3 regions of the Streptomyces sp. NPDC059247 genome follow, and region 2 is predicted to be linked to each of the others. Evidence: riboswitches for the same ligand, from Rfam matches in the RefSeq annotation. Region 2 holds a riboswitch; each other region holds the start of a gene.
The links. Region 2 has a riboswitch for cobalamin ahead of cobN (cobaltochelatase subunit CobN). Riboswitches for the same ligand answer to the same signal wherever they lie in the genome.

Region 1: another riboswitch for cobalamin. It lies ahead of ACFXGN_RS11485 (ribonucleoside-diphosphate reductase subunit alpha); the one in region 2 lies ahead of cobN (cobaltochelatase subunit CobN).
Region 3: another riboswitch for cobalamin. It lies ahead of metE (5-methyltetrahydropteroyltriglutamate--homocysteine S-methyltransferase); the one in region 2 lies ahead of cobN (cobaltochelatase subunit CobN).

What each region holds. Positions count from the first base shown of each region.
Region 1 is NZ_JBHYZW010000004.1:349,256-359,510, reverse strand. It holds gene ACFXGN_RS11485 (ribonucleoside-diphosphate reductase subunit alpha) at 1-2,374, opposite strand, end outside; cobalamin riboswitch at 2,506-2,643, opposite strand; gene ACFXGN_RS11480 (GNAT family N-acetyltransferase) at 2,692-3,192, opposite strand; gene mctP (monocarboxylate uptake permease MctP) at 3,348-4,970, opposite strand; gene ACFXGN_RS11470 (DUF3311 domain-containing protein) at 4,967-5,221, opposite strand; gene ACFXGN_RS11465 (LuxR C-terminal-related transcriptional regulator) at 5,382-6,365, opposite strand; gene ACFXGN_RS11460 (hypothetical protein) at 6,455-8,449, opposite strand; gene ACFXGN_RS11455 (aldo/keto reductase) at 8,439-9,404, opposite strand; gene ACFXGN_RS11450 (endonuclease/exonuclease/phosphatase family protein) at 9,422-10,255, opposite strand, start outside.
Region 2 is NZ_JBHYZW010000002.1:396,521-406,775, forward strand. It holds gene ACFXGN_RS05705 (CopG family transcriptional regulator) at 1-24, shown strand, start outside; gene ACFXGN_RS05710 (hypothetical protein) at 21-440, shown strand; gene ACFXGN_RS05715 (cobalt-precorrin-5B (C(1))-methyltransferase) at 464-1,588, opposite strand; gene ACFXGN_RS05720 (cobalt-precorrin-6A reductase) at 1,601-2,332, shown strand; gene ACFXGN_RS05725 (PA14 domain-containing protein) at 2,336-4,036, opposite strand; gene ACFXGN_RS05730 (precorrin-2 C(20)-methyltransferase) at 4,524-6,026, opposite strand; gene ACFXGN_RS05735 (precorrin-8X methylmutase) at 6,023-6,658, opposite strand; gene ACFXGN_RS05740 (cobalamin biosynthesis protein CobG) at 6,673-7,911, opposite strand; cobalamin riboswitch at 7,984-8,128, shown strand; gene cobN (cobaltochelatase subunit CobN) at 8,163-10,255, shown strand, end outside.
Region 3 is NZ_JBHYZW010000034.1:22,389-32,643, forward strand. It holds gene ACFXGN_RS31360 (hypothetical protein) at 20-202, opposite strand; gene metE (5-methyltetrahydropteroyltriglutamate--homocysteine S-methyltransferase) at 442-2,760, opposite strand; cobalamin riboswitch at 2,947-3,097, opposite strand; gene ACFXGN_RS31370 (acyl-CoA thioesterase) at 3,284-3,769, opposite strand; cobalamin riboswitch at 3,842-3,994, opposite strand; gene ACFXGN_RS31375 (hypothetical protein) at 4,229-4,786, opposite strand; gene ACFXGN_RS31380 (GNAT family N-acetyltransferase) at 4,841-5,635, opposite strand; gene ACFXGN_RS31385 (SDR family NAD(P)-dependent oxidoreductase) at 6,027-6,845, opposite strand; gene kdpB (potassium-transporting ATPase subunit KdpB) at 7,096-9,183, opposite strand.

The sequences.
Region 1 (10,255 bases), on a different contig from region 2:
ACTGGCAGGCCTCGCAGGACTCGGGGTTTTCCAGGGAGCAGGCGACCGCGTCGGGGTCGGCGGCCTGCTGGACGGGGATGGTGGCCGGGGCGGCGGCCGACGCCTGGGCGGCGCGGGCGATCCGGGTCGCCGGGCGCGAACGCAGGTAGTACGTGGTCTTCAGACCCTGCTTCCAGGCGTACGCGTACATCGACGACAGCTTGCCGATGGTGGGCGTCTCCAGGAACAGGTTCAGCGACTGCGACTGGTCCAGGAACGGGGTCCGGGCGGCGGCCATGTCGATCAGACCGCGCTGCGGGATCTCCCAGGCGGTGCGGTACAGCTCGCGCACCTCGGCCGGGACCCAGGTGAAGTCGGCGATCGAGCCGTTGGAGTCGCGCAGCGCCTCACGGGTCTGCGCGTCCCACACGCCGAGCTTCTTCAGCTCGGTGACCAGGTACGAGTTGACCTGGAGGAACTCGCCGGACAGCGTCTCGCGCTTGAACAGGTTGGAGACCTGCGGCTCGATGCACTCGTAGACACCGGCGATCGACGCGATGGTCGCGGTCGGCGCGATGGCGAGGAGGAGGCTGTTGCGCATCCCGGTGGCGGCGATCCGCGCGCGCAGCGCCGTCCAGCGCTCCGGCCAGTTCAGCTCCACGTCGTAGTGGTCCGGGTGCAGCACGCCCCGGGCGGTACGGGTGGCCTCCCAGGCGGGGACCGGACCGTTGCGCTCGGCGAGGTCGGCGGACGCCTCGTACGCGGCGAGCATGATCCGCTCGGCGATCCGGGTGGAGAGCGCGCGGGCCTCGGGGGAGTCGAACGGCAGCTTCAGCTGGAAGAAGACGTCCTGGAGGCCCATCGCGCCCAGGCCCACCGGCCGCCAGCGGGCGTTGGAGCGGCCCGCCTGCTCGGTCGGGTAGAAGTTGATGTCGACGACCCGGTCGAGGAAGGTGACGGCCGTGCGGACGGTGGCGTCCAGCCGCTCCCAGTCGATGCCGCCGTCGGCGACGAACGAGCCGAGGTTGACCGAGCCGAGGTTGCAGACGGCGGTCTCGCCGTCGTCGGTGACCTCCAGGATCTCCGTGCAGAGGTTGGAGGAGTGGACGGTGTGACCGGGCAGGGCGGTCTGGTTGGCCGTCCGGTTCGAGGCGTCCTTGAAGGTCATCCAGCCGTTGCCGGTCTGGGCCAGGGTCCGCATCATCCGGCCGTACAGGTCACGGGCGGGCATGGTCTTGCGGGCCAGGCCCGCCGCCTCGGCCTTGCGGTAGGCGGCGTCGAACTCCTCGCCCCACAGGTCGACCAGCTCGGGCACGTCCGCCGGGGAGAACAGCGACCACTCGGCGTCCGCGTTGACCCGGCGCATGAACTCGTCCGGGATCCAGTGCGCCAGGTTCAGGTTGTGGGTGCGGCGCTGGTCCTCGCCGGTGTTGTCGCGGAGCTCCAGGAACTCCTCGATGTCGGCGTGCCAGGTCTCCAGGTAGACGGCGGCGGCGCCCTTGCGGCGACCGCCCTGGTTCACGGCGGCGACGGAGGCGTCGAGGGTCTTCAGGAACGGCACGATGCCGTTGGAGTGCCCGTTGGTGCCGCGGATCAGCGAGCCCCGGGCGCGGATGCGGGAGTACGAGAGGCCGATGCCACCCGCGTGCTTGGAGAGCCGCGCCACCTGGTGGTAGCGGTCGTAGATGGAGTCCAGCTCGTCCTGGGGGGAGTCCAGGAGGTAGCAGGAGGACATCTGCGGGTGGCGGGTGCCGGAGTTGAAGAGCGTCGGGGAGGACGGCAGGTAGTCGAGGCGGCTCATCAGACCGTAGAGGGCCGCGACCTCGTCGAGGGCGCGGGAGCCGTCGTCCTCGGCGAGACCGCAGGCCACGCGCAGCATGAAGTGCTGGGGGGTCTCGATCACCTTGCGGGTGATCGGGTGGCGCAGCAGGTAGCGCGAGTAGAGGGTCCGCAGGCCGAAGTAGCCGAAGCGGTCGTCGCCCGCCGGGTCGATCGTCGCGTCGAGCCGGTCGGCGTGGGCGGCGACGAGGTCGGCGGTGCGGTCGGCGATCAGGCCCTCGCGGTGGCCGACGGCCACGGACGCGGAGAAGGCGACGGAACCCTGGGAGGCGGCCTCGTCGGCGATGGTGATCGTCAGGAGCCGGGCGGCGAGCCGGGAGTACGCGGGGTCCTCGGCGATCAGCCCGGCAGCCGCCTCGGTGGCCAGCTCGCGCAGCTCCGCCTCGTCCGCGGCGGCGCTGCGACCGCGGAGCGCGGCGGCGGCGACCTTGCCGGGGTCGGTGTCGGGGAGGTCGGCGGTGAGGGCGGTCAGGGTCCGCAGCAGTACGGTCCCGGGGGCGTCGCTCTCGATCGCGGAAGCCTCGGCGGACGCCGGATGGGCGGGCGCGATGGTCACGTGGGGGCTCTCCCTCGCTCGGCTCGGGGCCGCGGCGGGAAGGCGGGCGGACGGCTTTCCGGGCAGGCCGGAGGCGCCGCGTCCACCGGCCCATTCCGCGAGGCCCGGACGTCTGTGGCACCCGGAACGGACGGACCGGGCGCACTGCCGGCAGGTCTTCGGACTCACGTCGTGCGGACGTCGTATCCGTACGAAGCACACCGTTGCGGGACAGTTCCGGATTCGCGCCGGATTCCCCTGCGTCGACAGCGAGCACGAGCATACATGTGGGGGGCGCCGCTTGCGGCACCCCCCACATGTTGTGTCGCGCCGTGGCCTCAGAACTCCAGGGCGTAGGTGCGCAGGAGGTGGTCGGAGACCGGCGCCCAGTCCCGTTCGGGGGTGCGGACGAAGCCCATCCGTTCGTAGATCCGGTGGGCGGAGACCATGAGGTCGGCCGTGGAGAGCACCAGCCGGACGCATCCGGGGAGGGCCCGCGCCCGGTCGGCGCAGGCCCGGACGAGGGCCTCGCCGACGCCCCTGCCCCGGGCGTCCGGGGCGACCACGAGCATCCGGAACTCGGCCTCGCCCGCGACGGCGATGTCCGCCCAGGGGGTGCCGCCGGGGGCGAAGGTCACTCCGCCGACGATCCGGCCGTCGGCGTCGACGGCGACGAGGACCTCGGCCTCGCGGGCCCGCCGGGCGGTGTCGCGGAGCACGTCCAGATAGAAGTCGTCCTCGCCGTGCAGCAGCAGCCCGTCGTTCAGATAGGTCAGCCCGGTGAGGTCGCCGAGCTCCGCGTGTTCCTCGGGCCGTACCGCCCTGATCGTGAAGTCCATGGAGGCAGTGTGCCTCCCCGGGGGCACGGGGGAGGGGCCCGGGTTCCCTCGCGGGAGTCCCGGGCCCCTCGGGCGCGGCGGCGGGTCGGTGGCCTCCGGTCGATGGCTTCCGGTCAGTTGCTTCCGGTCGATGGCCTCCGGTCAATGGTTTCCGGTCAGTGGCCTCCGGCGCCGACCGGCGGGAGGTCCTTGACGCCGCGGTCGCCCGCGTCGGCCGTGTAGTCGCCCGGGGAGGTCTCGTCGACGCCGTCGGGGGCCTTGAGGGCCTTGAGGACGAAGGTGAGGACCACGGTCACGAGGAGGTTGAGGACGAAGGCGGTGAGGCCGATGTAGCCGATCTCGCCGATGCCGGGTATCTCCGCGGAGGAGCCGCCGAAGTGCTTCTGGGTGGGGCTGGCGACGCCGTACGCGGCGACCGTGCCGTAGACCATGCCGACGGCCCAGCCCCCGAGCAGGGCCCAGCGGTGGAACCAGCGGGTGAACAGGCCGCCGACCAGGGCCGGGAAGGTCTGCAGGATCCAGATGCCGCCGAGCAGCTGGAAGTTGATCGCGACCGTCTTGTCCATGGTGAGGACGAAGGCGAGGGCGCCGACCTTGACCAGGAGGGAGACCAGCTTGGAGATCTTGGTCTCCTGGGCGGGGGTCGCGTCCGGTCTGATGAAGTCCTTGTAGATGTTGCGGGTGAAGAGGTTGGCGGCGGCGATGGACATGATCGCGGCCGGGACGAGCGCGCCGATGCCGATGGCGGCGAACGCGACGCCCGCGAACCAGTCGGGGAACATCGTCTCGAAGAGCTGCGGGATGGCGAGCTGGCCGTTCTTCACCTGGATGCCCGCGGCGATGGCCATGAAGCCGAGCAGCGCGAGCAGGCCCAGCATCAGCGAGTACAGCGGCAGGATGGTGGTGTTGCGGCGGATGACCTCGCGGCTCTTCGACGACAGCGTCGCCGTGATGGAGTGCGGGTACATGAAGAGCGCGAGCGCCGAGCCGAGCGCGAGCGTCGCGTACGTCCACTGGCCCGCCTCGCCGGGCACCAGCGTGCCGCGCGGCTTGTCGGTGGCCGGGTTGGTCTGCGCGTACGCCTCGCCCGCCCTGGCGAAGATCTCGTCGAAGCCGCCCAGCTTGATCGGGATGTAGATGATCGCCACCGCGATGACGAGGTAGATCAGGGTGTCCTTGACGAAGGCGATCAGCGCGGGGGCGCGCAGCCCGGAGGAGTAGGTGTACGCGGCGAGGACGCCGAAGGCGATGAGCAGCGGCAGGTCCTTGACGAACCAGTGGGTGGTCTCGCCGCCGCCGAGGCCCATCACGTCCAGGACGGCCTGGATGCCGACGAGCTGGAGCGCGATGTACGGCATGGTGGCGAGGATGCCGGTGACCGCCACCGCCAGGGAGAGCCCCTTGGAACCGAAGCGTCCGCGCACGAAGTCCGAGGTGGTGACGTACCCGTGCTTGTGCGAGACCGACCAGAGGCGCGGCAGGAAGGTGAAGATCAGCGGGTAGACCAGGATCGTGTACGGGACGGCGAAGAAACCGGCCGCGCCCGCCGCGTAGATGGCCGCCGGGACGGCGACGAAGGTGTACGCGGTGTAGAGGTCGCCGCCCAGCAGGAACCAGGTGACCCAGGTGCCGAACGAGCGCCCGCCCAGGCCCCATTCGTCGAGGCTGTTCTCGTCCTCGGCCTTGCGCCAGCGCGCGGCGAGGAAGCCCATGACCGTGACGGCCACGAAGAAGAAGATGAAGACGGCGAGCGCGACGCCGTTCACGCCGTCCTTCATCGCGCGTCACCCCCCTTGCGGGCGCGCTGGTCGTTCTGCCACAGCTTGTACGCGATCATGGTGAGCGCGGTCGAGACGATCACCCAGAGCATCTGGTACCAGTAGAAGAACGGGATGCCCCCGAGCAGGGGTTCGGTCTTCGCGTAGGACCCCACCCAGAGCATCGCCACGAACGGCGCGATCAGGCAGAGCGCGATCACCACCCGCAGGGGGGTGATGGTCGGTTGTTTCCCTTGTGTCTCTTCCGGCATGGCGATTCCGTCCCCTCGCTGATCACCTCGACAAGTGCTGGGGAAATCTAGGGGACGCCTCCGGCCCCACGGAACCCCTGTCCGTATAACGGAAGGGACTCCGTGGCGGCCGGGTGCGGTGGCCCCCGGGCCGGGCAAGGGCCGTCACGGGGGCCGGGGTTCAGAGCCAGCCCTCCTTGCTGGCGCGGACGCCCGCCTCGAAACGGCTGCGGGCGCCGAGCCGGTTCATCAGGTCGGAACTCATCCGGCGCACGGTCCGCAGCGACACCCCGAGGCGCCGGGCGGCGATGTCGTCCGTGCAGCCGATCCCCAGCAGCATGAGCAGCTCCCGCTCCTGCGGGGAGAGCGCGTGCTCGTCGCGGCGGGGGGCCTCGCCGAAGGGGGTGCCCGCCTCCCACAACCGGTCGAAGAGCACCACGAGCGCGTGCACCAGACCGGGACTGCGGACCTCCAGGGCGCCCGCGCGGCCGTCCTGGGGGTCGACCGGGACGAGCGCCGCCTCACGGTCCACGATCACCATGAGCATCGGGACCACGGGCACGGTCCGCGCCTCGCCGCCCAGGTCGCAGTACCAGCGGACGTACTCGGCGGTGGGCGGGTCGTTGCGGAAGCTCTCCTGGTAGATCGACCGGATCTTCACCCCGCGTTCCAGGGCGAGCTGGTCGAGCGGCTGGCTCGCGTCCATGGTGTCGGGGAGCTGGGCCCCGCCGGGCAGCAGCGAGAGGCATTCGGTACGGGCGTTCGCGGCGAGGTCCTCCAGGCGGTCGCGGACCTGGTCGAGGCCGGTGATGCGGTCCACGAGGTCGTGCCGGGCGCCGGTCTCGGTGTGGTCGGTGTACGAGGCGAGGATGCCCGCCACGGCCCGCCCGGCCTGTTCCACCTGGCGTCTGCGCCTGCTCAGTTCGGCCTCGGCGCGGGAGAGCAGGAAGGAGAAGCCGATGTCGGGGTTGAAGGGTTCGACCTCGCCGGAGCAGTCGTCCATCAGGACGAGCTTGAGGTCCGCGAGGCAGGCGAGCGCCTCGCGGACCTGGGGTTCGGGGCGGTCCAGATGGGCCGCCATCTCTGTCACGTCGAAGTCCGGTCGCTCCAGGAGCAGGCGATAGACGTCCTCCGTCGACTCCTGTATTCCGAGCGCCTCCAGCATTCTTGTCTCCCCCTCGTCACGGTCCGTCGCGCGATCGGTCGTCTTAGTGATCGCGGTCGTCGATGCTAAGCGGGGGAGGGGTTCTAGGTCTAGACCAATAAGGGGGAAGTCAGGGTTGCCGGACCCGGTACGCGTGGCTTCCCCACGGACCATCGCCCGGACAGCGCGTCGAGGACCGCGGCCATGGCGAAACCCGAGACCAGCAGCGCCAGTTCCACCTGCGGGCCGACCCCGACCGCGAGCACCGCCAGCGCCCCCGCCGCCGCCGCCACCGGACCCGCCCGTTCCGGACCGCCCGCCGCCGACGCCACCGAACGGTCCAGCGACACACAGAAGGCGAACCCGCCCACCACGAGCGGAACCCACCCCGTCACCGCGCCCGTCCCCGCCGGACCCTCCTGCCACAGGAGCGCCAGCGCACCCGCCGGGGCGACCGAGGCCAGCACCGCCACCGGCACCGCGCGGGCGGCGGCACCGACCGATCCGAACGCGGCGAGCACCCCGAAGGCCGCGAGCGCCGCCGCCGGGACCGCGTACGGAAGCAGCCAGTACACCCCGTCCACCAGATCGTGGTCCACCACACCCGAACCACCGACCAGTACCGGCCCGTCGCCGAGCGCCGACCGCAGCGCCGACACCGTCGCCGCGCCCGCCGCCGTCATCGGCTCCCCGGCCGGGACCACCACCACGAGCGCCGTACCGCCACGGCGCCACTCCCCGGCCGACGGCGCCGCCGCCAGCAGCACCCCCGGCACCCGGGCCGCCCGCTCGGCCACCGCCGCCGCGTCCCCGCCCTCCGGGACCAGCACCTCCAAGGGGTTGAGCACCCCCGACGGCACCCCGGCCGCCACGAGCCGGTCCAGCCCGTCCCGCGCCGGACCAGCGGCCACCAGGGAACGCGCCTCCGGATTGCCCACCCGCAGCTGCGCGGCGGCCCCCGCGAACAGGAAGAGCAGGACCAGCCCGACCGCACCGGCGGCGAACGCCCTCCACCGGACGGCCACCGGGCCCGCGCCCGGCGCGACACCCATGGCAGAGGACCTCACGGCCGGGGACCCCACGGGCACCGCACTCCACGGCCGCCCCGGGGCCGCACCCCGCGCCGGGGCCCCGCGCCCCATCGACGCGAGCACCGGCGCCAGCGTCAGCGTCACCGCCGTGCCCACCACCCACACCGCCAGGCCCCCGAGCCCCACCGACCGCAGAAAACCGGCCGGGAAGAGGACGAGCACCCCACAGGCCGCCGCGCCCGCGGCACCCGCCACCACCGCCGACCGGGCGGCGGCCGGACCCGTGGGCCGCGCCCACCGGTGCACCGAGAGCACCAGCGCCGTCACCGGCACCAGATACACCACGACAAAACTGACCTCGGTGAACCCGGCCGCCGCCTCCACCAGGAGCAGCGCCCCCACCGACGTCACCGCCGCGAGCAGCAGCGGCGCCAGGACCCCCAGCGGCGAACGGAACACCAGGAACAACAGCAGGAGCAACCCCACCGCGCACCCCGCCTTCACCACCAGGGCCACCGGCCCCGGCCCCACGAGCGCGCTGTCGTGCTGGAGCGGCAGGACGCCCGTCACCTCGACCCCGGCCTCCGGCAGCGCCGCCCGCAGCCCCGCCCGCAGCGCCACCGCCGTCTCCTCGACGACGGCGAGCCCCGCCAGGTCCGGCTTCCCGGCCCCCGGATACACCAGCGCGTACACGGTCCGGCCGTCCGCCCCGAGGAAACCCGCGTCACCGGTGGACGCGAACGAGACCGTCCGCGCCCCCCGGCCCGCCGCCCGCTCCACGGCGGCCCCGAACCTCACGGCCGCCCCGGAGGCGCGCACGTCCACGCCCCCGGGCCAGCTCGCGACGGCCACCAGCGGGGCGACGGCCGCCCCGTTCCCGTACCGCTCCTGGACCGCCTGGTTCGCCCGGTGCCCCGGTCCGCCCGACGCCGTGAACGACTGGTCGAGCCGGCCGAGCCCGGCCACCGCCGTCGCCCCGCCGAGCAGCAGCACCAGCAGCCACACCACCCCGAAGGACACCCGGTGGCGCGCCGCGAACTCCTGCACCGACACGGCACCCCGCTCAGTCGACATCGTCGAGCCGCTTCCTCAGCTCCGCGTCGAGCCGCAGCCCCACCGCACCCAGCGACTCGTCCAGCTGGGCCGTCGAACTCGCCCCGATCACCGGCAGGACCGGCAGCTCACCGCCCGCCGCCCAGGCGAGCACCACCTGGTTGGCGGTCACGCCCAGCTCCGCCGCGACCTCCGCGAGCACCTTCAGCCGCCGCTCCGAGCCCGCGTGCCGGTACTGCTCCGGCACCTCCTTGCCCGGATCGGTGTACGCCCCCGTCAACTGGACCGTGTACGCCGTGAACGTCAGCTCCGGACGCGTCCCCAGATAGTCGAGCAGCTCCTCCGACGCGTGCGGGTTCACCCCGAACTCCGCCCCCGGACGAGGCCGCAGATACGTGTACCGCTGCTGCACCGCCGCGTAGTCGGGCACCTCCGCCGCCACCGCCGCGCCCCGCGACGCCTCGATCCGCCAGGCCGCGAAGTTGGAACAGCCCGCCCGCCCGATCTTCCCGGAGTCCTCCAGCTCGCCGAAGGCTCCCATGGTCTCCGCGACCGGGGTCGCCCGGTCGTCGATGTGCGCGTAGTACAGGTCGACGCGGTCCGTACCCAGGTTCCGCAGGCTCTCCTCGACCTGGCGCCGCAGCACCGGGGCCGACAGGCCCTCCGCGCACTCCGGCCAGGCCGAACCCGGCGGGTCCGGCAGCGCGCCCACCTTGGTGGCGATCACCATCTCGTCCCGTACGCCCCGGCTGCGCAGCCAGCGCCCGATGACCAGCTCGCTCTCCGCGCCCGTGGCGCCCGGCTCCCAGAAGGCATAGGTGTTGGCGGTGTCGATGAAGGTGCCGCCCGCCTCGTGGAAGCGGTCCAGCACCGCGAAGGCCGTGGCCTCGTCGATCCGGGTGCCGAACGGCAGGGTGCCCAGGCACAGGGTGCTCACGCGCGGACCCTCGGGCCCGCCCAGATTCGTGTACTCCATCGCTCGTCCTCTTCTCGTCAGGACCGGGGGAAGCCCACGGTCAGTTCCTGGACCAGGTGGTCCGACAGTCCCTCCGCGTCCCGGAAGCGGTACGCGCCCACCCGGGCTCCGCCGCCGGTGAACGCCCAGTCGATCCGCCAGAGCCGCAGCCGGGACCGGGCGTTCCAGCTGGCCGGGAGGACCGAACGGCAGGCGCCGATCGCGTCGCGCAGCGAGCGGGGCATCCTGCGGATGTCCCCGATGGCCGCGCTGGTGTTGAAGTCCCCGGTCACCAGGACCGGGTGCGGGTTGCCCCGCAGATCGCCGACGAGCGCCGCGTACTCCCGGTCGCGGGCGGCGGACCGGCGCCGCATGTCCCGGAGGAAGGCCGGACGCAGCGGGTTCATCACGGTCAACTGCACGGGGATGTGCACGTTGTACGTGGACAGCGTGCCCTCCCCGACCCGCAGGTCCACCCGGAGCGAGCAGGCGCCGACCGGCACGGGCGGCCCGGCGGCCGGGAACCGGGACAGAGTCACCGCGTTGTTCCCCACGGCCAGATGATGACCGGGGAACGCGGCCCGCAGCTGCTCCTCGTCGTCGATGTCCCAGACCTCGCCGCCCTCGAAGCCGTTCAGATACTCCTGGAGGACGTAGACGTCCGCCGACAGCGAGCGCAGGAAGCGGTAGAAACGGTCGGGATCGCCGCCCTGGTTCCAGTGCTGAGTGTTCCACGACACCAGCCGGAACCCGTCCACGGAGCCCCGACGGGGCCCGAGGGCACGCCAGTTGATCCCGTTCTGCGACCAGCCCGCGAGCAGGCATCCGGCGGCGAGCAGGGCCGCCGGGCCACTGCCCGCCGGGACGGCGAC
Region 2 (10,255 bases):
CGGAAGGACCGGGACGCCGCGTGACCAAGCGGACCGGAGAGAACGCGCCCCTGCGCGTCTTCGTGCTCGACAGCGAGGCCCTGTCGCTCGCGGTACGGGGCGACCGCGCGATGATCGCCCGGCTCGAACTCGCCGCGAGCGGGGCCGCCGAGGTCGTCACCTCGCCGATGACCCTGATCGAGGCGTACGACGCCAGGACGACGGAACGGCGCTGGGACTGGGTCCTGTCCCGTGTGCGCGTGGCGGACATCGGCAGGGAGGAGGCCCGCGAGGCGCGTCGGCTCCTGGCGGACGCCGGACTGCACGGCCACCGCCACGCCATCGACGCCGTGCTCGCCGTCGTGGCCTCGCGGCAGCCGGGCCAGGTCACCGTGTTCACCTCGGACGTCGAAGACCTGGAACAGCTGGTCCCCGGACGGATCGTCGTCTTCCGGGTCTGAGCCCCGGGGCGGCTCCGTCACCCCTACACCCCGGGCCCCGCCGGACCCGCCCGTCCCACCACCGCTCCCGCCCGGTCGATACAGACCACGTCCACCGCCACCGGCGCGCCCCGCAGGACCGCCAGGGCCTCGTCACGGGCGCGGGCCGCCACCAGATCGCCCAGCGGGACCCCGGCCGCCTCGCAGAGCCGCAGCGCCGCCAGGCCCGTGTTCGCGGCGGCCACCTCCGCCGCCAGGGACTCCGGCGCGCCGCCCGCCCGCGCCAGGTCCGCCAGGAAGCCCTTGTCGACCTGCGAGCGGGCCGAGTGCAGGTCCAGATGGCCCGCCGCCAGCTTGGACAGCTTCGCGAAGCCGCCGCAGACCGTGAGCCGGTCCACCGGATGGCGGCGGACGTACTTCAGGACCGCGCCCGCGAAGTCGCCCATGTCGAGCAGGGCGATCTCCGGCAGGTCGTACAGCTCCCGCACGGTCCGCTCCGACGTCGAACCGGTGCAGCCCGCCACGTGGCGCAGCCCGCCCGCGCGGGCCACGTCCACGCCCCGGCGGATCGAGTCGATCCACGCCGAGCACGAGTACGGCACGACGATCCCCGTCGTGCCGAGGATCGACAGACCGCCGAGGATGCCGATCCGGGGGTTCCAGGTGGACCGGGCGATCTCCGCCCCGTGGTCCACGGAGATCGTGATCTCGACGTCCCCGGTCCCGCCGTGCGCCGCCGCGACCGCCGCCACGTGCTCCCGCATGAGCTGCCGGGGCACCGGGTTGATCGCCGGTTCGCCGACCTCAAGGGGCAGGCCCGGCAGGGTCACCGTGCCGACGCCCTCGCCCGCCCGGAAGACCACCCCTGAGCCCGGCGGGAGGAGCCGTACCGTCGCCCTGATCACCGCCCCGTGCGTCACGTCCGGGTCGTCGCCCGCGTCCTTCGTCACCGCCGCCATCGCCGTACCGCCCGCGCGGGACTCGGCGGTCAGCGCGAACGACGGCCGCTGCCCCTTCGGCAGCGTCACCGTCACCGGGTCGGGGAAGTCGCCGGTCAGGAGCGCCGTGTACGCGGCCGTCGTCGCCGCCGTCGCACAGGCACCGGTCGTCCAGCCGGGCCGCAGACCGGTGTGCTTGAGTTGGGCCTCACGCCCGCCGCCTGATGTCACGAAGGGGCTCCTGTGCACGTACTCATTCTCGGGGGCACCACCGAGGCCCGCGCCCTCGCCGGGCTGCTGCACGCCCGCCCCGGACTGCGGGTGACCAGTTCGCTCGCCGGGCGGGTGGCCAGGCCCCGGCTGCCCGAGGGCGAGGTCAGGATCGGCGGCTTCGGCGGGGCCGACGGGCTCGCCGGGTGGATCGGCGGGCACGCCGTGGACGCGGTCATCGACGCCACGCATCCCTTCGCCGGGCGGATCAGCTTCAACGCGGCCCGTGCGGCCGCCACCGCCCATGTTCCCCTGCTGGCGCTGCGCCGCCCCGGCTGGGTCCCGGCCGCCGGGGACCGCTGGACGTCCGTACCGTCCCTGGAGGCGGCGGCCGACGCGCTCGGCGGCCTCGGGGAGCGGGTGTTCCTGACCACCGGCCGGATGGGGCTCGCGGCCTTCGCGGGGCTCCCGCAGTGGTTCCTGGTCCGCTCGGTGGACGCCCCCGACGGACCGGTCCCGGCCCGTACCGAGGTCCTCCTCGACCGGGGGCCCTTCACCCTGGACGGCGAGCGGGAGCTGCTGGCCCGGCACCGGATCGACGTCCTGGTGACCAAGGACAGCGGGGGCGCGGCGACCGCCCCGAAACTGGCGGCGGCCCGCGAGGCGGGCCTGCCGGTCGTGGTGGTCGTCCGCCCCCCGGTCCCGGCGGACGTACCGGTGGCGGCGACCCCCGAGGAGGCCGCCGCCTGGGTGCTCGGGCGCTGAGGCTCAGCCCCCGGCGGGGGTGTTCAGCTCGGTGATCTCGACCCACGACACCCGGTCGAGGTCGGTGGTCGCCAGGGAGTTGCCCCAGCGGTCGACGGCGACGACGGCGTAGCGGTTCGTGTCGCCGTCCTGGACGGAGCCGTAGAGGTGCGAGGTGACGTCGGCGGGGAAGTACTCGACGCGCCGGTAGACCCAGACGCCGCCGCCCGGCTCCTCGTCGTCGGGCCAGAACTCGCCCCTGAGCAGCTCGTAGTGGTCCAGGTCGGGCTCGGTGCTCGCCGCCCACTCCAGGAACACCCCGTCCGGGCGGGCCGTGCCCTTGAGCCCGGCGACGGGCGCCGGGGCGACCTGGTCGCCCGGGGTGGTGAGGGTGAACGGGGCGGAGTGCGCCGACTCGTGGCCCGCCGCGTCGACGGCGGTCACCGTGTACCGGTACGTCGAGCCGGGCAGGGCCCCGCGGTCGGCGTACGAGCGCCCGGTGACCTCGGTGTACGCGCCGCCGTCCCGGTAGACCCGGTAGGAGACCACGTCACGGTCGGCGGGCGCGGCCCAGTCGAGGAAGGCGGCGCGGGCGGCGAGGGCGTACTCGCCGGTCAGACCGGTGGGCGCGCCCGGGGCGAAGTCGCCGTGGGAGGCGGTGACGGCGGTGCGGCCCGAGGTGTTCCCGGCGGCGTCGACGGCCGACACCCAGTAGCCGTAGCCGGTCTTCTCGGTGACGGCGGTGTCGGTCCACGAGGTGGCGGTGACCCCGGTGGCGACCTGGACGACGGGGGCCGTCGGGGCGGTGCCGGTGCGCCGGTGCACGGTGTAGCGGGCGGCGCCCGCGACGGGCTTCCAGGTCAGGGTGACACCGGCGCGCGCGTCGGCGGCGGTGACTCCGGCCGGGGCGGCGGGGGCGGTGCGGTCCACGGTGGTGACGGTGAGGTCGACGCCGCCCGGGGACTCGTTGCCCGCCCGGTCGACGGCCCGCAGTTCGTAGAGGAACCTCTCCCCGGTGGCGGGCGGGGTGTCGGTGGACGAGGTGCCGGTGATCAGCGTGGTGGGGCTGCCGACCCTGGTCCACACCGTGGTGGTGGACAGTCGCCGGTAGAGGCGGTAACCGGCGTGGTCCATCTCCTTGTTGGCCGCCCACTTCAGGGTGGTCCGGTTGAGGTTCCGGTCGTAGGCGGCGGACGCGCCCGCCGGGGCGAGCGGCTTGACCCGGTCGACGGAGGCCGAAGTGTTCGGCGTGTAGCCGAACTTGACGTTGGCGGCGCCGGTCCAGTGGGCGTAGTCCACGCGGATCGTGTGCCGTCCGGCCGGGACGGTGACCGCGACGGCCTTCTTCTGGGTGGTGGAGACGTTCCGCCACAGGTCGGTCTTCCGGACGCCGTCGAGGTAGACGCGGATGCCGTCCTGCGCCTCGGCGGTGAAGGTGAACGGGCCGCCGGAGCCGAAGTCGCGGGTGAGCGACCAGCGGACGGAGAAGTTGTCCTTGGGCAGGGTGACGCCCGCGGGGTCGCCGAGGCCGTAGTTCTCGGCGATGGCGCTGTCGCAGGCGGTCAGCTTCGGGGTGCCGCTGAAGGTGGGGTTGCCGTAGTACTGCGCCGTCCACACGGGGGAGGCGCAGCTGACGGCGGCGGTGGCCGGGGCGGCGGCGAGCAGGCCGCCGGACGCGGCGAGGGCGGCCGTGGCGGCCAGTGCGCTCAGCCGGTGACGAGTCATCACGAAGAGGGGCCCTTTCCGGACCTACGGGAGACAGATGGTGCGGGGGGAGGGCGACGGGCGGTGCGGGTGGGGCCGGTCCACCGCTGTCGCCTCGGGACTTTACCGTCCCTTTCCCTTGCGGCGACAGGGGTTTCACGCCGGGGCGCGGCTGCGGCCGGGGACGGGGGTGCGGTCGGGGGCGGGGGTGCCGCCCCGGTCCGGTGTGGGCCCCCCGGCCGGTGTGGGCCCCCGGTCCGGTGCGGGGTGCGCCTCCGGGTCCGGTGCGAGGTCCTGCCTCGGTTCGCGCCGGGGCGCGGCTCCGGTCCGGGGCGGGGCGGGGCGGTGCGCGCCTCCGGATCCGGTACGGGGCGCCGCCCCGGCCGCTGTGGGCCCCGGTCCGGTGTGGGCCCCGGTCCGGTGTGGGCCCCCCGGCCGGTGTGGGCCCCCCGTCCGTCCGGGGCCGGTTCCGGGCGCTCCCCCGTCCGGCGGGGGAGCGCCCAGGAGGTCACCCGTACCGGCGGGGGGTCCAGGTGATCGTGCGGCCGTCCGCGCGTTCCACCGCGCGGGTCTGCGAGGAGCCGATCAGGAGCAGGGTCCGCATGTCGACCTCGGACGGCTCCAGGGTCTCCAGGGTCACCACCCGCACCGACTGCTCGGGGCCGCCGACGTCCCGGGCGACGACCACCGGGGTCCCCGGGGCGCGCAGCGCCAGCAGCAGCTCGCGGGCGGCGGCCACCTGGTGCGTACGGGACTTCGAGCCCGGGTTGTAGAGGGCGATGACCAGATCGGCCTCCGCGGCGGCGCGCAGCCGCGCCTCGATGACCTCCCAGGGCTTGAGCCGGTCCGACAGGGAGATCGTCGCGTAGTCGTGGCCGAGGGGCGCGCCCGCCGCGGCGGCGGCGGCGTTGGCGGCGGTCACCCCCGGGAGGACCCGTACGGGCACGTCGGCGTAGGCCGGTTCGCAGGCGACCTCCAGGACGGCGGTGGCCATCGCGAAGACGCCCGGGTCGCCGCCGGAGACGACCGCGACCCGGTGGCCCCGGCGGGCCAGGTCGAGGGCGAACTCGGCGCGCTCGGACTCGGCCTTGTTGTCGGAGCCGTGCCGGACCTGCCCGGGGCGCAGCACCGGCACCCGGGCCAGGTAGGTGGTGTAGCCGACGAGGACGTCGGCGTTGACGAGGGCGCCGCGCGACTCGGGGGTGAGCCAGGGCGCCCCGGCGGGGCCGGTGCCGACGACGACGACCTCGCCCCGGTCCCGTACGGGGGGCACGGCGTCGACCCGGGAGGGCAGGACGGCCACCGAGAAGTAGGGGACGGTCGCGGGGTCGACACCGGCGAGGTCGCCGGTCCGCTCGCCGGGCATGAAGGCGCGCTCCACGTACCGGGCGTCGTCGAGCCGTCCGGCCCGCTCCAGGGCCCGCCGGACGGTGGGGAAGGTGCGGCCGAGCTTCATCACGACCGCCGAGTCGGTGCCCGCGAGCCGGGCCGTCAGCTCGTCCTCGGGGAGGGTGCCGGGGATGATCGTGAGGACTTCCTCGGCCTCGCACAGCGGCTCGCCGAGCCGGGCGGCGGCGGCGCTGACGGAGGTGACGCCGGGGATGACGGTGGTGTCGTAGCGGTCCGCGAGCCGCTTGTGCATGTGCTGGTAGGAGCCGTAGAAGAGGGGGTCGCCCTCGGCGAGCACGGCGACGGTGCGGCCCGCGTCGAGGTGGGCGGCGAGCCGGGCGGCGGCCTCCTCGTAGAAGTCGTCCAGGGCGCCCCGGTAGCCGCCGGGGTGGTCGGTGGTCTCCACGGTGAGCGGGTACATCAGCCGCTCCTCGACGTGGTCCTCGCGCAGGTGCGCGGCGGCGATGGAGCGGGCGATGGACCGGCCGTGGCGGGCCGAGTGGTAGGCGACGACGTCGGCCTCCCCGATGGCCCGCACGGCGGCCAGCGTCATCAGCTCCGGGTCGCCGGGCCCGAGCCCGACCCCGTACAGCCTGCCCGGGGTGCGCGGTGCGGTGCTCATGCCTGGATCTCCGCTTCGTGGGCGAGGGCGTTGAGGGCGGCGGCCGTCATGGCGCTGCCGCCGCGCCTGCCCCGGACGACGAGGTAGTCGAGGCCCAGGTCCTGGGCGGCGAGGGCGTCCTTGGACTCGGCGGCGCCGATGAACCCGACGGGTATGCCGAGGACGGCGGCCGGGCGGGGCCCGCCCTTCGCGACCATCTCCAGGAGGTGGAAGAGGGCGGTGGGCGCGTTGCCGATGGCGACGACGGAGCCTTCGAGGCGGTCCCGCCACAGTTCGAGGGCGGCGGCGGAGCGGGTGGTGCCAAGTTCGGCGGCGAGGCCCGGCACGGCCGGGTCGGAGAGCGCGCAGATCACCTCGTTGTCGGCGGGCAGCCGCTTGCGGGTGACGCCGCTGGCGACCATCTGGGCGTCGCAGAGGATCGGCGCCCCGGCGCGCAGCGCGGCGCGGGCGCGGGTGACGACGTCCGGGGAGTACGCGATGTCCTGGACGAGGTCGGTCATCCCGCAGGCGTGGATCATGCGCACCGCGACCTGGGCGATGTCGGCGGGCAGGCCCGAGAGGTCCGCCTCGGCGCGGATCGTGGCAAAGGACCGGCGGTAGATCTCCGCCCCGTCCTTCTCGTAGTCGAACATCGTGGTGCTCTCGCTCATCTCGTGTGGGTCGCCGGGTGGCGGGCCGCCGCGACGGCCTCGGACAGGGCGGCGCGGGGGGTGGGGACGCCGTCCACCAGGTAGGTGTCGTCACCGGTGGCGACGGCTTCGGTACGGGCGCCGTGCGGGTGCCCGCAGCGCCGGGCGCAGCCGGAGTAGTGCACCGGCAGCGGGCCCGGGGGCGCGGCGAGCGCGTCGGCCCGCACATCGGCGAGGGACTTGGCGCAGCCGGGCCGTCCGGTGCAGACGGTGACCCCGGCGCCGGGCGCGCCGGGCCGGGTGATCAGGCCGTGCGCGGCGAGCGCGGGCAGCCGCCCGGGGCCCGCGCCGACGACGACCGCGCCGCGCCAGGGCGTGAGCCGGACCTCGTCGGCGGGCAGCAGGGCCCGCAGTTGGGCGGCGGTGAGCCTGCCCAGCGGGGCGAGGACGTGCGGAGTGCCGCCGGGCAGCTCGCCCGGCGGGGGCGGCGGTGACACCGGCGGCGGGGGTACGGAGACGGGCCCGGCGGCGATCCCGGCGCGGGCCAGTGCTCCGGCCCAGTCCGGTGCGTGCGCCTCGGGCAGTTCCCGGGGGCGCCAGGCCCCGGTCCCGGCGGCGTCGGCGGCGTCGAGGAAGGCGAGGGCGGCGGCCAGGGCCGCCGGGACGGCGTCGGCGGCGCCGGTCCTGAAGGTCCGGGGGCCCAGCCGCAGCAGGGCGGTGCCGCCGGGCGCTGCGACCAAGGTCACATCGCCGCCGAGTCCGGCGACGTCTCCGCGCCCGTCGTCCAGGACGAACAGGAAGCGGCCGGAGAGCGCCACCGCGCGGGGCTCGGCGCACAGGGCGCGGTCCAGCGCGCGGGCCCACAACTGCACGTCGCCGTGGCCGAGTCCGTCGAGTCCCGCGGTGGGCGAGGCGACGATGTTGCGGACGCGTTCGTGCCGGGGGGAGGGCAGCAGGCCCGCCGGGGCGAGCCGGTCGGCGAGCGCGGACCCGCAGTCGTCCGGGAGGCCGCGCAGCTCCGCGTTGCCGCGCGAGGTGACGCTGATCCGGCCGTCGCCCAGGTCCTCCGCCGCCGCCGCCAGGACCTCCACCTGAGGGGCGGTCAGACGGCCCCCGGGGAGCCGGAGTCGGGCGAGACCGCCGTCGTCGGCGGAGTGCAGGCGCAGCGCTCCCGGGCACGCGTCGCCGCGGTCCCGGGTGCGGGGCGCGCCCGGCGCGGGCGGCGGGAGCGGGGTGGGCGGCATGGCGGCGAGCATACCGACGGGGGACCGGGCGGCCCCCGGGTGTGATCCGGGCGACTGCGACGCCGGGCCCGGCCCGCCGACGGCACGTTCTACTATGCAGACGGCATGGGGTCCCAGGACCCCGGGGAGGAAGCCCGGTGCGATTCCGGCGCGGTCCCGCCACTGTGAGCCCGCCCGGCACGATCGGGAGGGCGAGCCAGGAACTCCCGCCGTCCACACGACCACCCGGGGCGCGGACCACCCCGAGGAAGGCCTGCGTAGCCATGCTCCTGCTGCTGTCGCACTCCGACACCGACCTGCTCAGTGCCCGCGCGGCCGGCGGACCGGTGGAGTACCGCTTCGCCAACCCCGCCCGGCTCCCGCTGGCCGATCTGCCCGGTCTCCTGGAGGGCGCCGACCTCGTCGTCGTCCGCCTCCTGGGCGGGCTCCGCTCCTGGCAGGAGGGCCTGGACGCGGTCCGCGCCGCCGGACTGCCGGTGGTCGTCCTCAGCGGCGAACAGGCCCCCGACGCCCAGCTGATGGAGGCGTCCACCGTCCCCGTCGGCGTCGCCACCGAGGCCCACGCCTATCTCGCGCACGGCGGCCCGGCGAACCTGGAGCAGCTCGCCCGCTTCCTCTCCGACACCGTCCTGCTCACCGGCCACGGCTTCGAGGCCCCGGCCGGGGCCCCCACCTGGGGCCCGCTGGAGCGGACCGCCCGTACGACGGACGGCCCGACCGTCGCGGTGCTCTACTACCGCGCCCACCACATGAGCGGGAACACCGGCTTCGTCGACGCCCTGTGCGCGGCGGTCGAGGACGCGGGCGCACAGGCCCTCCCGCTGTACGTGGCGTCCCTGCGGGCCCCCGAGCCGGAGCTGCTCGACCGGCTGCGCACCGCCGACGCGATCGTCACCACGGTCCTCGCGGCGGGCGGCACCAAGCCGGCCGAGGCGCAGGCGGGCGGCGACGAGGAGGCCTGGGACGCGGGCGCGCTGGCCGGGCTCGACGTGCCGATCCTCCAGGCGCTCTGCCTGACCTCCTCGCGCGCCGCGTGGGAGGAGAGCGACGAGGGCCTGTCGCCGCTGGACGCGGCGAGCCAGGTCGCCGTCCCCGAGTTCGACGGGCGGCTCATCACCGTCCCGTTCTCCTTCAAGGAGATCGACGAGGACGGACTGCCCTCGTACGTCGCCGACCCCGAGCGGGCGGCCCGGGTCGCCGGGACCGCCGTACGGCACGCCCGGCTGCGGCACATCCCGAACGCCGACAAGAGGCTGGCGCTCGTCCTCTCCGCGTACCCGACGAAGCACTCCCGCATCGGCAACGCGGTCGGCCTCGACACCCCCGCCTCCGCCGTCTCCCTGCTGCGCCGTCTGATCGCCGAGGGGTACGACTTCGGGCCCGCCGACGAGCTGCCCGGTCTGGTCTCCGGCGACGGCGACGAGCTGATCTACGCGCTCATCGAGGCGGGCGGCCACGACCAGGACTGGCTGACCGAGGAGCAGTTGGCGAAGAACCCGGTCCGCATCCCGGCCGCCGACTACCGGCGGTGGTACGCGGAGCTCCCCGCCGGGCTGCGCGAGAGCGTCGAGGAGCACTGGGGGCCCGCCCCCGGCGAGATGTTCGTCGACCGCTCCCGCAACCCGGAGGGCGACATCGTCCTCGCCGCGCTGCGGCGCGGGAACCTCCTCGTCCTGATCCAGCCGCCGCGCGGCTTCGGCGAGAACCCGATCGCGATCTACCACGACCCTGACCTGCCGCCCTCGCACCACTACCTGGCGGCGTACCGGTGGATCGCGGCCCGCGCGGACGACGGCGGCTTCGGCGCCGACGCCATGGTCCACCTGGGCAAGCACGGCAACCTGGAGTGGCTGCCCGGCAAGAACGCGGGCCTGTCGGCCGCCTGCGGCCCCGACGCGGCCCTCGGCGACCTGCCGCTGGTCTACCCGTTCCTCGTCAACGACCCCGGCGAGGGCACCCAGGCCAAGCGGCGGGCGCACGCCACGCTCGTCGACCACCTGGTGCCGCCGATGGCCCGCGCCGACTCCTACGGCGACATCGCGCGCCTGGAGCAGCTCCTCGACGAGTACGCGCAGATCTCCTCCATGGACCCGGCGAAGCTGCCCGCGATCCGCGCCCAGATCTGGACGCTGATCCAGGCGGCCCGGCTCGACCACGACCTCGGTCTGGAGGAGCGTCCCGGGGACGACGGCTTCGACGACTTCCTGCTGCACGTCGACGGCTGGCTGTGCGAGGTCAAGGACGCCCAGATCCGTGACGGTCTGCACGTCCTGGGCGGCGCCCCGGCCGGTGAGGCCCGGGTCAACCTGGTCCTGTCCATCCTGCGGGCCCGGCAGATCTGGGGCGGCACGCAGGC
Region 3 (10,255 bases), on a different contig from region 2:
ACACCGGGAACGGCCGAGGTCAGGGGCGGTACACGAGTTCCAGCAGGACGGCCGAGATGAGGAGCCAGGCACCGGCCCCGAGCAGCCACATGCTCCCGGCCGTCGCCCCGAGGGCGCTGACGACGACGGCGCCCGTGGCGAGCGCGGTCGAGAAGCGGCGCACCCGGTGGTCGGCACGCATCCGTCCGTCGGTTCGGCTCATGGGGGTGACTGTAGGGCCGGGAGGGCCCGGACGGACCGGGAACCGGAGGAGTCTTCACACGGCTCTGACGGCGGTACGGGACGGGCGGCCCGCCGGGGGCCGTCAGGACCCGTCCGGACGGCGTCCCGGCCCGCGCCCGGCGGCACCCGCCATCCGCTGCCCCGTGCGGGCAGGGGCCGCGAGCGGCGTCGGCCGCCCGGGACGGGTGTCGTCCCGGGCGGCCGACGCGCGGGGGCGGGTCAGGTGGCGGGCAGTTCCTCGCGGAGGGTGCGGGCGGCGGCGACGAGGTTCTCCAGGGAGGTCCGGGTCTCGGGCCAGCCACGGGTCTTCAGACCGCAGTCGGGGTTGACCCAGAGCCTGTCGGCGGGAATGGCCTCGAGCCCCTCGCGCAGCAGGGCCGTCGCCTCCTCGGCGGAGGGGACGCGCGGGGAGTGGATGTCCCAGACGCCCGGTCCCGCCTCCCGGGGGTAGCCGTGGGCGGCCAGCTCCCGGGCCACCTGCATGTGGGAGCGGGCCGCCTCCAGGCTGATGACGTCGGCGTCGAGGTCGTCGATGGCCTGGACGATGTCGCCGAACTCGGCGTAGCACATGTGGGTGTGGATCTGGGTGTCCGGCCGCACCCCGGCGGTGGTGAGCCGGAACGCCTCGGTGGCCCAGGCCAGATAGGCCGGGTGGTCGGCCGCCCGCAGCGGCAGGGTCTCGCGCAGCGCGGGCTCGTCGACCTGGATGACGGAGGTCCCGGCGGCCTCCAGGTCGTTCACCTCGTCGCGCAGGGCGAGCGCCACCTGGCGCGCGGTCTCGGCGAGCGGCTGGTCGTCGCGGACGAACGACCAGGCGAGCATCGTGACCGGGCCGGTGAGCATCCCCTTGACCGGCTTGGCGGTGAGGGACTGGGCGTACGCGGTCCAGCGCACCGTCATCGGCTTCGGACGGGAGATGTCACCGGCGAGGATCGGCGGCCGGACGTACCGGGTGCCGTACGACTGCACCCAGCCGTGCCGGGTGGCCAGATAGCCGTCGAGCTGCTCGGCGAAGTACTGCACCATGTCGTTGCGTTCGGGCTCGCCGTGGACGAGGACGTCGACGCCGGTCTTCTCCTGGAAGGCGATCACCTCCCGGATCTCGGCCTTGATCCGCTCCTCGTAGCCCGCCGCGTCGAGCGAGCCCGCGCGCAGATCCGCGCGGGCGGTGCGCAGTTCGGTGGTCTGCGGGAAGGACCCGATGGTGGTGGTCGGCAGCGGCGGCAGGCCGAGGTGCGCCCGCTGGGCGGCGGCCCGCTCCGGATAGGGCCGGGAGCGGCGGCCGTCCGCGTCGGCGACGGCCCCGACGCGGGCGCGGACGGCCGGGTCGCGGGTGAGGGGGGACTCGGCGCGGGAGGAGAGCGCGGCACGGTTGGCGGCCAGTTCGTCGGCGATGGCGTCGGTGCCCCGGGAGAGGCCCGTGGCCAGGGTGACGGTCTCGGCGGTCTTCTGCCGGGCGAAGGCGAGCCAGCGCAGGATCTGCGGGTCGACGTCCTTCTCCGCCGTCGCGTCGAGCGGCACGTGGAGCAGCGAGCAGGAGGCGGAGACGTCCACGCGGTCCGCGAGACCGAGGAGGGTGCCGAGGGTGGTGAGGGACTTCTGCAGGTCGTCGGCCCAGACGTTGCGGCCGTCGACCACGCCCGCGACGAGCCGCTTCCCCGGCAGACCGCCGACGGCGGCGAGTCCGGCCAGATTGGCGGCGGCGGGCCCGGTGAAGTCCAGGGCGAGCCCCTCCACGGGCGCCTTGGCGAGGACCGGGAGGGCGTCGCCGAGCCGGTCGAAGTAGGAGGCGACGAGGATCTTCGGCCGGTCCTCGACGGCGCCGAGGTCACGGTAGGCGCGGGCGGCGGTGTTCAGGTCGGCGGGCGTGCGGTCCTGCACGAGGGCGGGCTCGTCGAGCTGCACCCATTCCGCGCCCGCCGCGCGCAGGTCCGCGAGGACCTCGGCGTACACGGGCAGGAGCCGGTCCAGGAGGGTCAGCGGCTGGAAGTCCTCGGCCACCCCGGGGGCGGGCTTGGCGAGGAGCAGGTAGGTGACCGGTCCGACCAGGACGGGACGAGCGGTCAGACCCAGGGCGAGGGCCTCCCGCAGCTCCGCGACCTGCTTGCCGGAGTCCGCGACGAAGACGGTGTCGGGCCCCAGCTCGGGCACCAGGTAGTGGTAGTTGGTGTCGAACCACTTGGTCATCTCCAGCGGGGCGACGTCCTGGGTGCCGCGGGCCATGGCGAAGTAGCCGTCGGTGGCGTCGGCGGCCACGGCGTCCCGGTGCCGGGCGGGGACCGCGCCCACCATCACGGTGGTGTCCAGGACGTGGTCGTAGAACGAGAAGTCACCGGTCGGCACCTCGGCGATGCCCGCCCCGGAGAGTTCGAGCCAGTTCGCCCGGCGCAGTCCCGCGGCGGTGGCGTGCAGGGCGTCGGCGGTGACCCGGCCCTTCCAGTAGCCCTCGACCGCCTTCTTGAGTTCACGGTCACGGCCCTGCCGGGGGTAGCCGTACACGGTGGCGCGCGCGGCCGGGGCCGCTGACTTCGTGGTCACGGAGATCTCCTTCACGAGATGGATCCCTGAGGTCCGGAGACCTGACGAGACACGGAAGGAGTGACCGGAAACGGAGGGACGCGCGCGTGCACGGCATGGCACGGCTGTCCGCCCGTATGGTCGCCGACCCGCCCTCGAGGTCACCGGATGACCGCGCGCGGAATCGTCCGCGTGCGGGCAACGGGCAGGTCTTCGGACTCGCGGGCGCGTTCTCCCTGGGGGAGTTCACCTAGTGGCCGTCGCTTCCCAGGTCCGGTCTCGGATCCAGTGCGTATGACGGCGGTCGTTCCCGCTCACCGCTGCGGGGCAGTCCCGGATTCCCACCGGGTTCCCTCTTGCGACGCCCCCGTCTGGCGGACGGGGCGAACCAGCTGCACGCGCCAGGGTACGGGGCGCGCCGGGCGTGCGCCGGATGTTGTCCGAATCCCGGACGGTCCTGTCCTGATCCGTATCCCGGACGTTCCTGACCCGGTCCGTGCGGCACGGGGCCGCGGTCCCCGGAGGAACGGCGGCCCCGTCCCCCTCAGGACAGGCCGGGCAGCGCCGTGACGAGGGCGGGCACGGGACGCGGACCGCCGTCCGCGTCGATCGCCACGAAGGTGAGGAAGGCCGTGGCCACTTCGGTGACGGGACCGGAGTCGTTCCAGCGTTCGGCGGTCACCCGCACGCCGACGGTCATGGAGGTCCGTCCGGCCCGTTCGAGCCCGGCTTCCACGCTCAGCAGGTCCCCGGCCCGTACGGGGGCAAGGAACGTCATCCGGTCGACGGACGCGGTCACGGCGGGCCCGCCGGCGTGCCGCCCTGCGGAGGCCGCGGCGGCGTCGTCGATGAGCTTCATCATCACCCCGCCGTGGATGGTGCCGTACAGATTGGTGTCGTGGTCGCTCATGATGTGGGCGAGGACCACCCGGGAGTCGTCCGGGGTCTTCTCCGTACGGGGAACGGGAGTACGGGCGGGGCTGGTGTCGGTGGGATCTGCGGCAAGGCCGGTGACGGCGGGATCTGCCACGTCAACTCTCCTTCGCGAGTCGCGGCTCGGCGGTTCCGCGCGCACGGGGTGTCCGGGGCGCGGACAGCGGGCAGGTCTTCGGACTCGCGGGCGCGTTCTCCCGTGGGGGAGTTCACCTAGTGGCCGTCGCTTCCCAGGTCCGGTCTCGGACCCAGTGCGTAATGACGGCGGTCGTTCCCGCTCACCGCTGCGGGGCAGTCCCGGATTCCCACCGGGTTCCCTCTTGCGACGCCCCCGTCTGGCGGACGGGGCGAACCAGCTGCACGCGCCAGCCTACGTGCCGTCCACCACGGGGCGGTCCGGGCGAGCGAGGGCGGACGCCCCCGCAGGACCGGTGCGGAGCCGGGACGGATCCCGCCGCCATGGCCACGGCGGGGACCGGCTTCTCTCCGGAGACCCCGCCGAGCAGCGGCCGACCGGCCCGCCTGTCCGGCGGACCTGCGCACGGCCGGACCGGCGCTACCCCAGACCCGAGGCCCTCAGGACGGAGCGGGTCGTCTCGGTGTCGACGCGGAGCGCGAGCCGTGCCAGGTCGGCCGTCCCGTGGGCCAGGGTCCCCCGCCTCCGGGCCGCCAGCGCGGCGGACTCGATCCTCAGCCACAGGACCGGATTGTCCAGGAGGACCCGCAGGTCCACCTCGGCCCACACGCCCTCCCCGTCGCGCAGCCGCAGCCGCCGGGCGGTGCCCGTCGGCCACGCGACCGCCGTGAGCCGGTCGGTGCGGACCGTCCTGGTGACCCACGGCCCCCGGACCGTCAGCAGCCCCGGCGCCAGGCTGACCCGGGCGGGCAGCAGGACCACGAACAGCAGCGCCGACAGCGTGATCCAGCCGAGGGCGTGGGACAGCGGCAGCCCGTACGCCCCGGCGTCGACGCCCAGGGACGTCCCCAGCAGAAGGCCCGCGCAGACGGCCGCCGCACGGGCCTCGCCCGGCCATCCCCTGTCGTGCAGGACGCCGGAGGAGGCACCGGGTACGGGGGCGGGGCCGGGAGCGGGGGTACGGACGGGAGGCTGCATGGCGCCGACGCTAGGACCCCGGAGCACCCCGACCGGCCCGGGGCAACGCGGTGTTTACGCGGCGGCGGGCAGATTTGACGCCCCGCTGACGGTGGTGGCGGTGAAGGGCCCGGTCGAGTGGTGGACGTACTCCCGGACCAGCCGGAAACCGGCCGACCAGCCGAGCAGACGGCTCGCCCGGTTCTCCCGCGAGCAGCTCCAGGTCGCGGTGTGCCCGCGCGCGGCGACATCGGCGGTCAGGCCCTCGACACAGGCGAGGCCGAGGTGCTGCCGCCGCTCCCCGGGGGCGGTGGCGCAGGCCACGTCCTCGTACCGGCTCCCGGTGAACCGGGCGCACGCCACGGCGAGGACCCGGCCCTTGCGGAAGGCCGCCCAGGCGTGCCCCGAGGCGGCGAGCGCGGCCGGGCCGCCCCAGGTCGCGTGGACGCGGTCGAGGTCGGGGGCGCCCGCGACGAGTGCGCGGGCGTCCCCGGCCGCCAGCCGACGGACCGTCACCCCGCGCGGCAGGCGCGGCGCCATCCCGGGCTCGCGGTGCACGTACAGCATCCGGTCCCAGGGGTGCAGGCGGTCGAACGCGGCGGCGAGCACCGGCAGGAACCGCGCCGACGCCTCCACGTGGTGACCGGCCAGCGGCGCCAGGTCCGCAGGGACGAGCGCGGTCGGGTCACCGGCCAGGAGGGCGTGGCCGCCGCAGGTGACGGCGACGACCCGAGGACGCGCCGGACGGTCGGTCCACCAGGAGCCCTGCCGGGTGGCGATGACGTGCTCGGCCAGCGCACCCGTCCCCGGCGCACCGGAGACGAACGCCCGTGCGGGAGCGGGGGGTTGATGAGCGGGGTGCGGGATCACGATGCCTCCAGGGGTACGGGGGAGGGGGCGGCCCGCCCGGGGGAGGGCGGGGGCCGCCCCGGGCGGGTCGGCCGGGGCGAGGTGCCCGGGTCCGGTGGGGCCGACCGGGGCGGGCGGCCAGGGTCGGTCCGGACGGGGCGAGGTGCCCGGGTCCGGCGGGCGGCCCGTGTCGGTCCGGGCGGGGCGGTCCTCGCCCCGTGGGGCGGGGCGGGGGCGGGGTGGTTCGCTTCGGCGGGGCCGGTTCCGTCCGGGCGGCGCACCCGGTCGGGCCGGTGCGGGCGGGGGCCGCCCGCCCGGTGGGTCGGCCCCCCGCCGGTCCCGCGGCCGTGGTTCGCCCCCTTCTCGCGGCGGGCCTTCTCCTCACGGGCGCGGGGACCTGCGGGTGCCTCCCTCAGGCGGGGTGGCCGACGAGGTGCCCGGCGAGCTTGCCGAGGCGCTTCACCGTGCGTTCCTCGGTGGCGGCGGGGGCGGGGGCGACGCGGTGCTCACGGTCGTAGTAGGCGCCGTTCACGATCTCGGTCGCCGGGTCGCAGAGCCGTACGACGTGCGCCGCGCCCTCCGCCGGGGCCTCGCCCTCGTGCGCGTACAGCGGCAGGAGGCTGGTGGCGCAGATGCCGGGGTGCACGGAGACGGCGGTGACGCGCGGGTCGGCGGCGAAGACCGTGAGGGCCAGCTGCGACTGCGCGTAGGCGGCGAGCCGGGAGTAACGGCGGGTGCGGTTGGGGTCGTTCCACTGGATCGAGCCCGTGCGGTGCAGCGCGGACGACACGTTGACGACCCGGCCGCCGGTGCCTCGGGTCAGGGCGGGCTCCAGCAGATGGGTGAGGAGGTAGTGGGCGAGGAAGTTGACCTGGAAGGCGATCTCGTTGCCGTCGGCGGTGACCGTGTGCCGCTCGGGCGCGGCCATGCCCGCGTTGTTGACGAGGACGTCCGGTCGCGGGTGCTCGGCCAGGATCCGTGCCGCCAGTCGCTCCACCTCCTCCAGACGGGCGAAGTCGGCGCCGTGGGCGCGCAGTCGGGCCTCGGGGACGCCGGAGAGCGTGACGAGCCGGTCGACGGCGGCGCGCGCCTCCTCCGTGGTCCTGCCGTGCAGCAGGACCGTGGCGCCGCGCTCGGCGAGCAGCCGCGCGGTCTGGTGGCCGATGCCGGAGGTCGCCCCGGTCACGAGGACGGTGCGGCCGGAGAGGGACGGGGACGGGGAAGAAGACATGGCCGGTCCAGGGTCGTTCGGTCGGGGGTACGTGAAGAGGGGCGCCGGACCGGTTCGGTCACGGCGCCCCGGGGACGGCGGAGTACGCGTCAGCGCGAGGCGGACGGCGGCTCCGGACGGCGGGGCGCACGACATCGGACCGCCTGATGAGGCGGCCGGTCGGCCTGGAGCCACGCACTGTCCATGCAACTCCGCCGCGAGCGCTCGGGCAAGGCCGGCGGGGCTTCCCTGATGCCGCCCTGACGGAGTTTCACCCCAGGCCGGGGACGGTGGAGACCAGGAGGTCGATGACCTTGATGCCGACGAACGGCAGGACGAGGCCCCCGAGCCCGTACAGGAGCAGATTGCGGCGCAGCAGGTCGTGCGCGGACGCCGGGGTGTAGCGCACACCGCGCAGCGCGAGCGGGATCAGGGCGACGATGATCAGGGCGTTGAAGACGATCGCCGAGGTGATGGCCGAGGTCGGGCTGTGCAGGCCCATGATGTTCAGCTCGTCCAGTGCGGGGTAGGCGCCCGTGAACATGGCGGGGATGATCGCGAAGTACTTCGCGACGTCGTTGGTGATCGAGAATGTGGTCAGGGCGCCCCGGGTGATGAGGAGTTGTTTGCCGATCTCGACGATCTCGATGAGTTTGGTGGGGTCGGAGTCGAGGTCGACCATGTTCCCGGCCTCTTTCGCGGCCGAGGTCCCGGTGTTCATGGCCACGCCCACGTCGGCCTGTGCCAGGGCGGGGGCGTCGTTGGTGCCGTCACCGGTCATCGCGACCAGCTTCCCGCCCGCCTGCTCCCGCTTGATCAACGCCATCTTGTCCTCGGGCGTGGCTTCCGCGAGGAAGTCGTCCACCCCCGCCTCCCGGGCGATGGCCTTCGCCGTACGGGGGTTGTCACCGGTGACCATGACGGTCCGGATGCCCATCCGGCGCAGCTCGCCGAACCGCTCCCGGATGCCGTCCTTCACCACGTCCTTGAGATGGACGATCCCGAGGACCCGGGGCCCGGCCGCGTCGTGGACGGCGACGAGCAGCGGAGTGCCGCCCGCGTCCGCGATGGCGTCGGACCAGGCACGGGCCTCGGGCGGCACCCTTCCCCCGTACCGCTCGACCCAGTCGACGACCTGGGCCGTGGCCCCCTTGCGGAGGTGGCGGACGCCGTCGCTCCCGCGCAGGTCGATGCCGCTCATCCGGGTCCGCGCGCTGAACTCGACGAACCGGAGGTCAGCCCACTCGTCCCCGGCGGGCGGCAGGAGCCCGTACTGACGCCGGGCGAGGGCGCTGACGGACCGTCCCTCGGGGGTCTCGTCGGCGAGGGAGGCGAGCTGGGCCGCGTCGGCGAGCAGGGCGGGTTCCACCCCGGGCAGCGGGACGAACGCGACGGCCTCGCGGTTGCCGAGGGTGATGGTGCCGGTCTTGTCGAGGAGCAGGGTGTCGACGTCCCCGGCCGCCTCGACGGCCCGGCCGGACATCGCGAGCACGTTCCGCTGCACCAGCCGGTCCATCCCGGCGATGCCGATCGCGGACAGCAGCGCCCCGATCGTCGTGGGGATCAGGGTGACCAGGAGCGCCACGAGCACGGGGGTGGAGGGGGCGGCGCCCGCGTACCCGGCCATCGGGGTGAGCGCGACCACCACCAGCACGAAGACGAAGGTCAGCGCCGCGAGCAGGATGTTGAGCGCGATCTCGTTCGGGGTCTTCTGCCGCTCCGCGCCCTCGATGAGGGTGATCATCCGGTCCATGAAGGAGTGGCCGGGCCGTGCGGTGACCCGTACGACGATCCGGTCCGAGAGCACGGTCGTGCCGCCGGTCACCCCGGAGCGGTCGCCGCCCGCCTCGCGGATCACCGGGGCGGACTCGCCGGTGACGGCGGACTCGTCGACCGAGGCGACCCCGGCGACGACGTCGCCGTCCGCCGGGACCAGCCCTCCCGCCTCGACCAGCACGAAGTCGAACTGCGCGAGGTCCGCCGCGTTCACCGTCTCCGTGGCCGCGCGGTCGACGTCCGTGCCGTACCGCCAGTGCCGCAGCCGCAGCGCGACCGTGTCCGTACGGGCCCGGCGCAGCGACTCCGCCTGCGCCCGGCCCCGGCCCTCGGCGACGGCCTCGGCGAGGTTCGCGAACACCACGGTCAGCCAGAGCCAGACGCTCACCGTCCAGGTGAACACCGAGGGGTCGAAGAGCGCGGACAGGGTCGTCAGGGCCGATCCGACGGCCACCACGAAGAGCACCGGCTTCCGGACCAGCGTGCGCGGGTGGAGCTTGCGCAGGGCGTCCGGGAACGACTTCACCAGTTGCACCGGATCGAGCAGCCCGCCGTGCCCGGCCCGCCGCCGTCCGGGACGCACCCGGGGCGAAGGACGGCGGGGCGGGGCGGGAGGACGGCCGGGGTCTCCCGGGCCGAGAGGGGAGGGCGGGCCGTCGGGGACGGCGGGGCCTGGACCTGTGGGGCCCGGCGCGCCGACGGATGGTGACGGTTCGTCAGGAAAGCCTGGACCGGCGGAGGGACGGGCGGGCCGGGGCGCGGCGGAGTGCATCGCGGAGGACCTTCTGGGAAGCCGGCCGTCCGCTCGGCCGTCGTCGGCGGAGACCGGGGGAAGACCGGGGGCGGAGGGACGGCGGGCGGGCCTTCGGGCACACGGGCGGCGGGGGCGGAGGGCCCCGGCATCCTCGTGCCGGGGCGCCGGGGACGGGGTGCCCCGGCGCCCTCGGCACGGCCGTGGACGGACGGCACGGTCGCGGAGCGGGGGCGCGGACGTCGTATGGGGAGGGGCGGTCCGCGCCCCCGCGGTCCGGGACGATCAGGCCACTGACGCCCCCGGACCGGTGAGCGACCGAGGGAGAATCTAGCCCCGGGGAAGCCCGGGGAAGGCCTTCGGGCGCGGGCTTTGACGGGCCTCTGACGAGGTCTTTCCCGAGCCGTCAGGGCCCCGTCAAAGACGGGTGGCGCGGCGTCAGAAGGGTGTCAACGGCGGGCGTGTCCGCCCGGGGCGTGGCACAGGATGATCGCCTCACGGGGGAACCGGGCGACCGTCCGGCCGTACGAGGTGGGTGGGGGCGTGCCGTCCCGAACGGCGGCGCGCGCGGTCCGGACCGACCGCCCGGACCGACACCTCGATACGCGCACGGCCGTCCGACGCGAGGGACGTTCCGGCCCGCGGCCCGCCAGGGGGGTGGCCGCGGGCCGGACGAGTCCGGTCGTACGGGGCTGGCTGTACGAGCTTGGTCGTGCGGGTCTGCTGGTACGGGCCTGGTCGTGCCGGTCTGCTTGCGTGGGTCTGCTTGTACGAGCTTGGTCGTGCGGGTCTGCTCGTACGTGCCCGGTCGTACGTGTCCGGCTGTACGCCTCCTGTGCCGGGTGCCTGGTGCCTGGTGCGGACGGCGGACGGCGGACGGACGGCGGTCGGTCGGTGGCCTCGC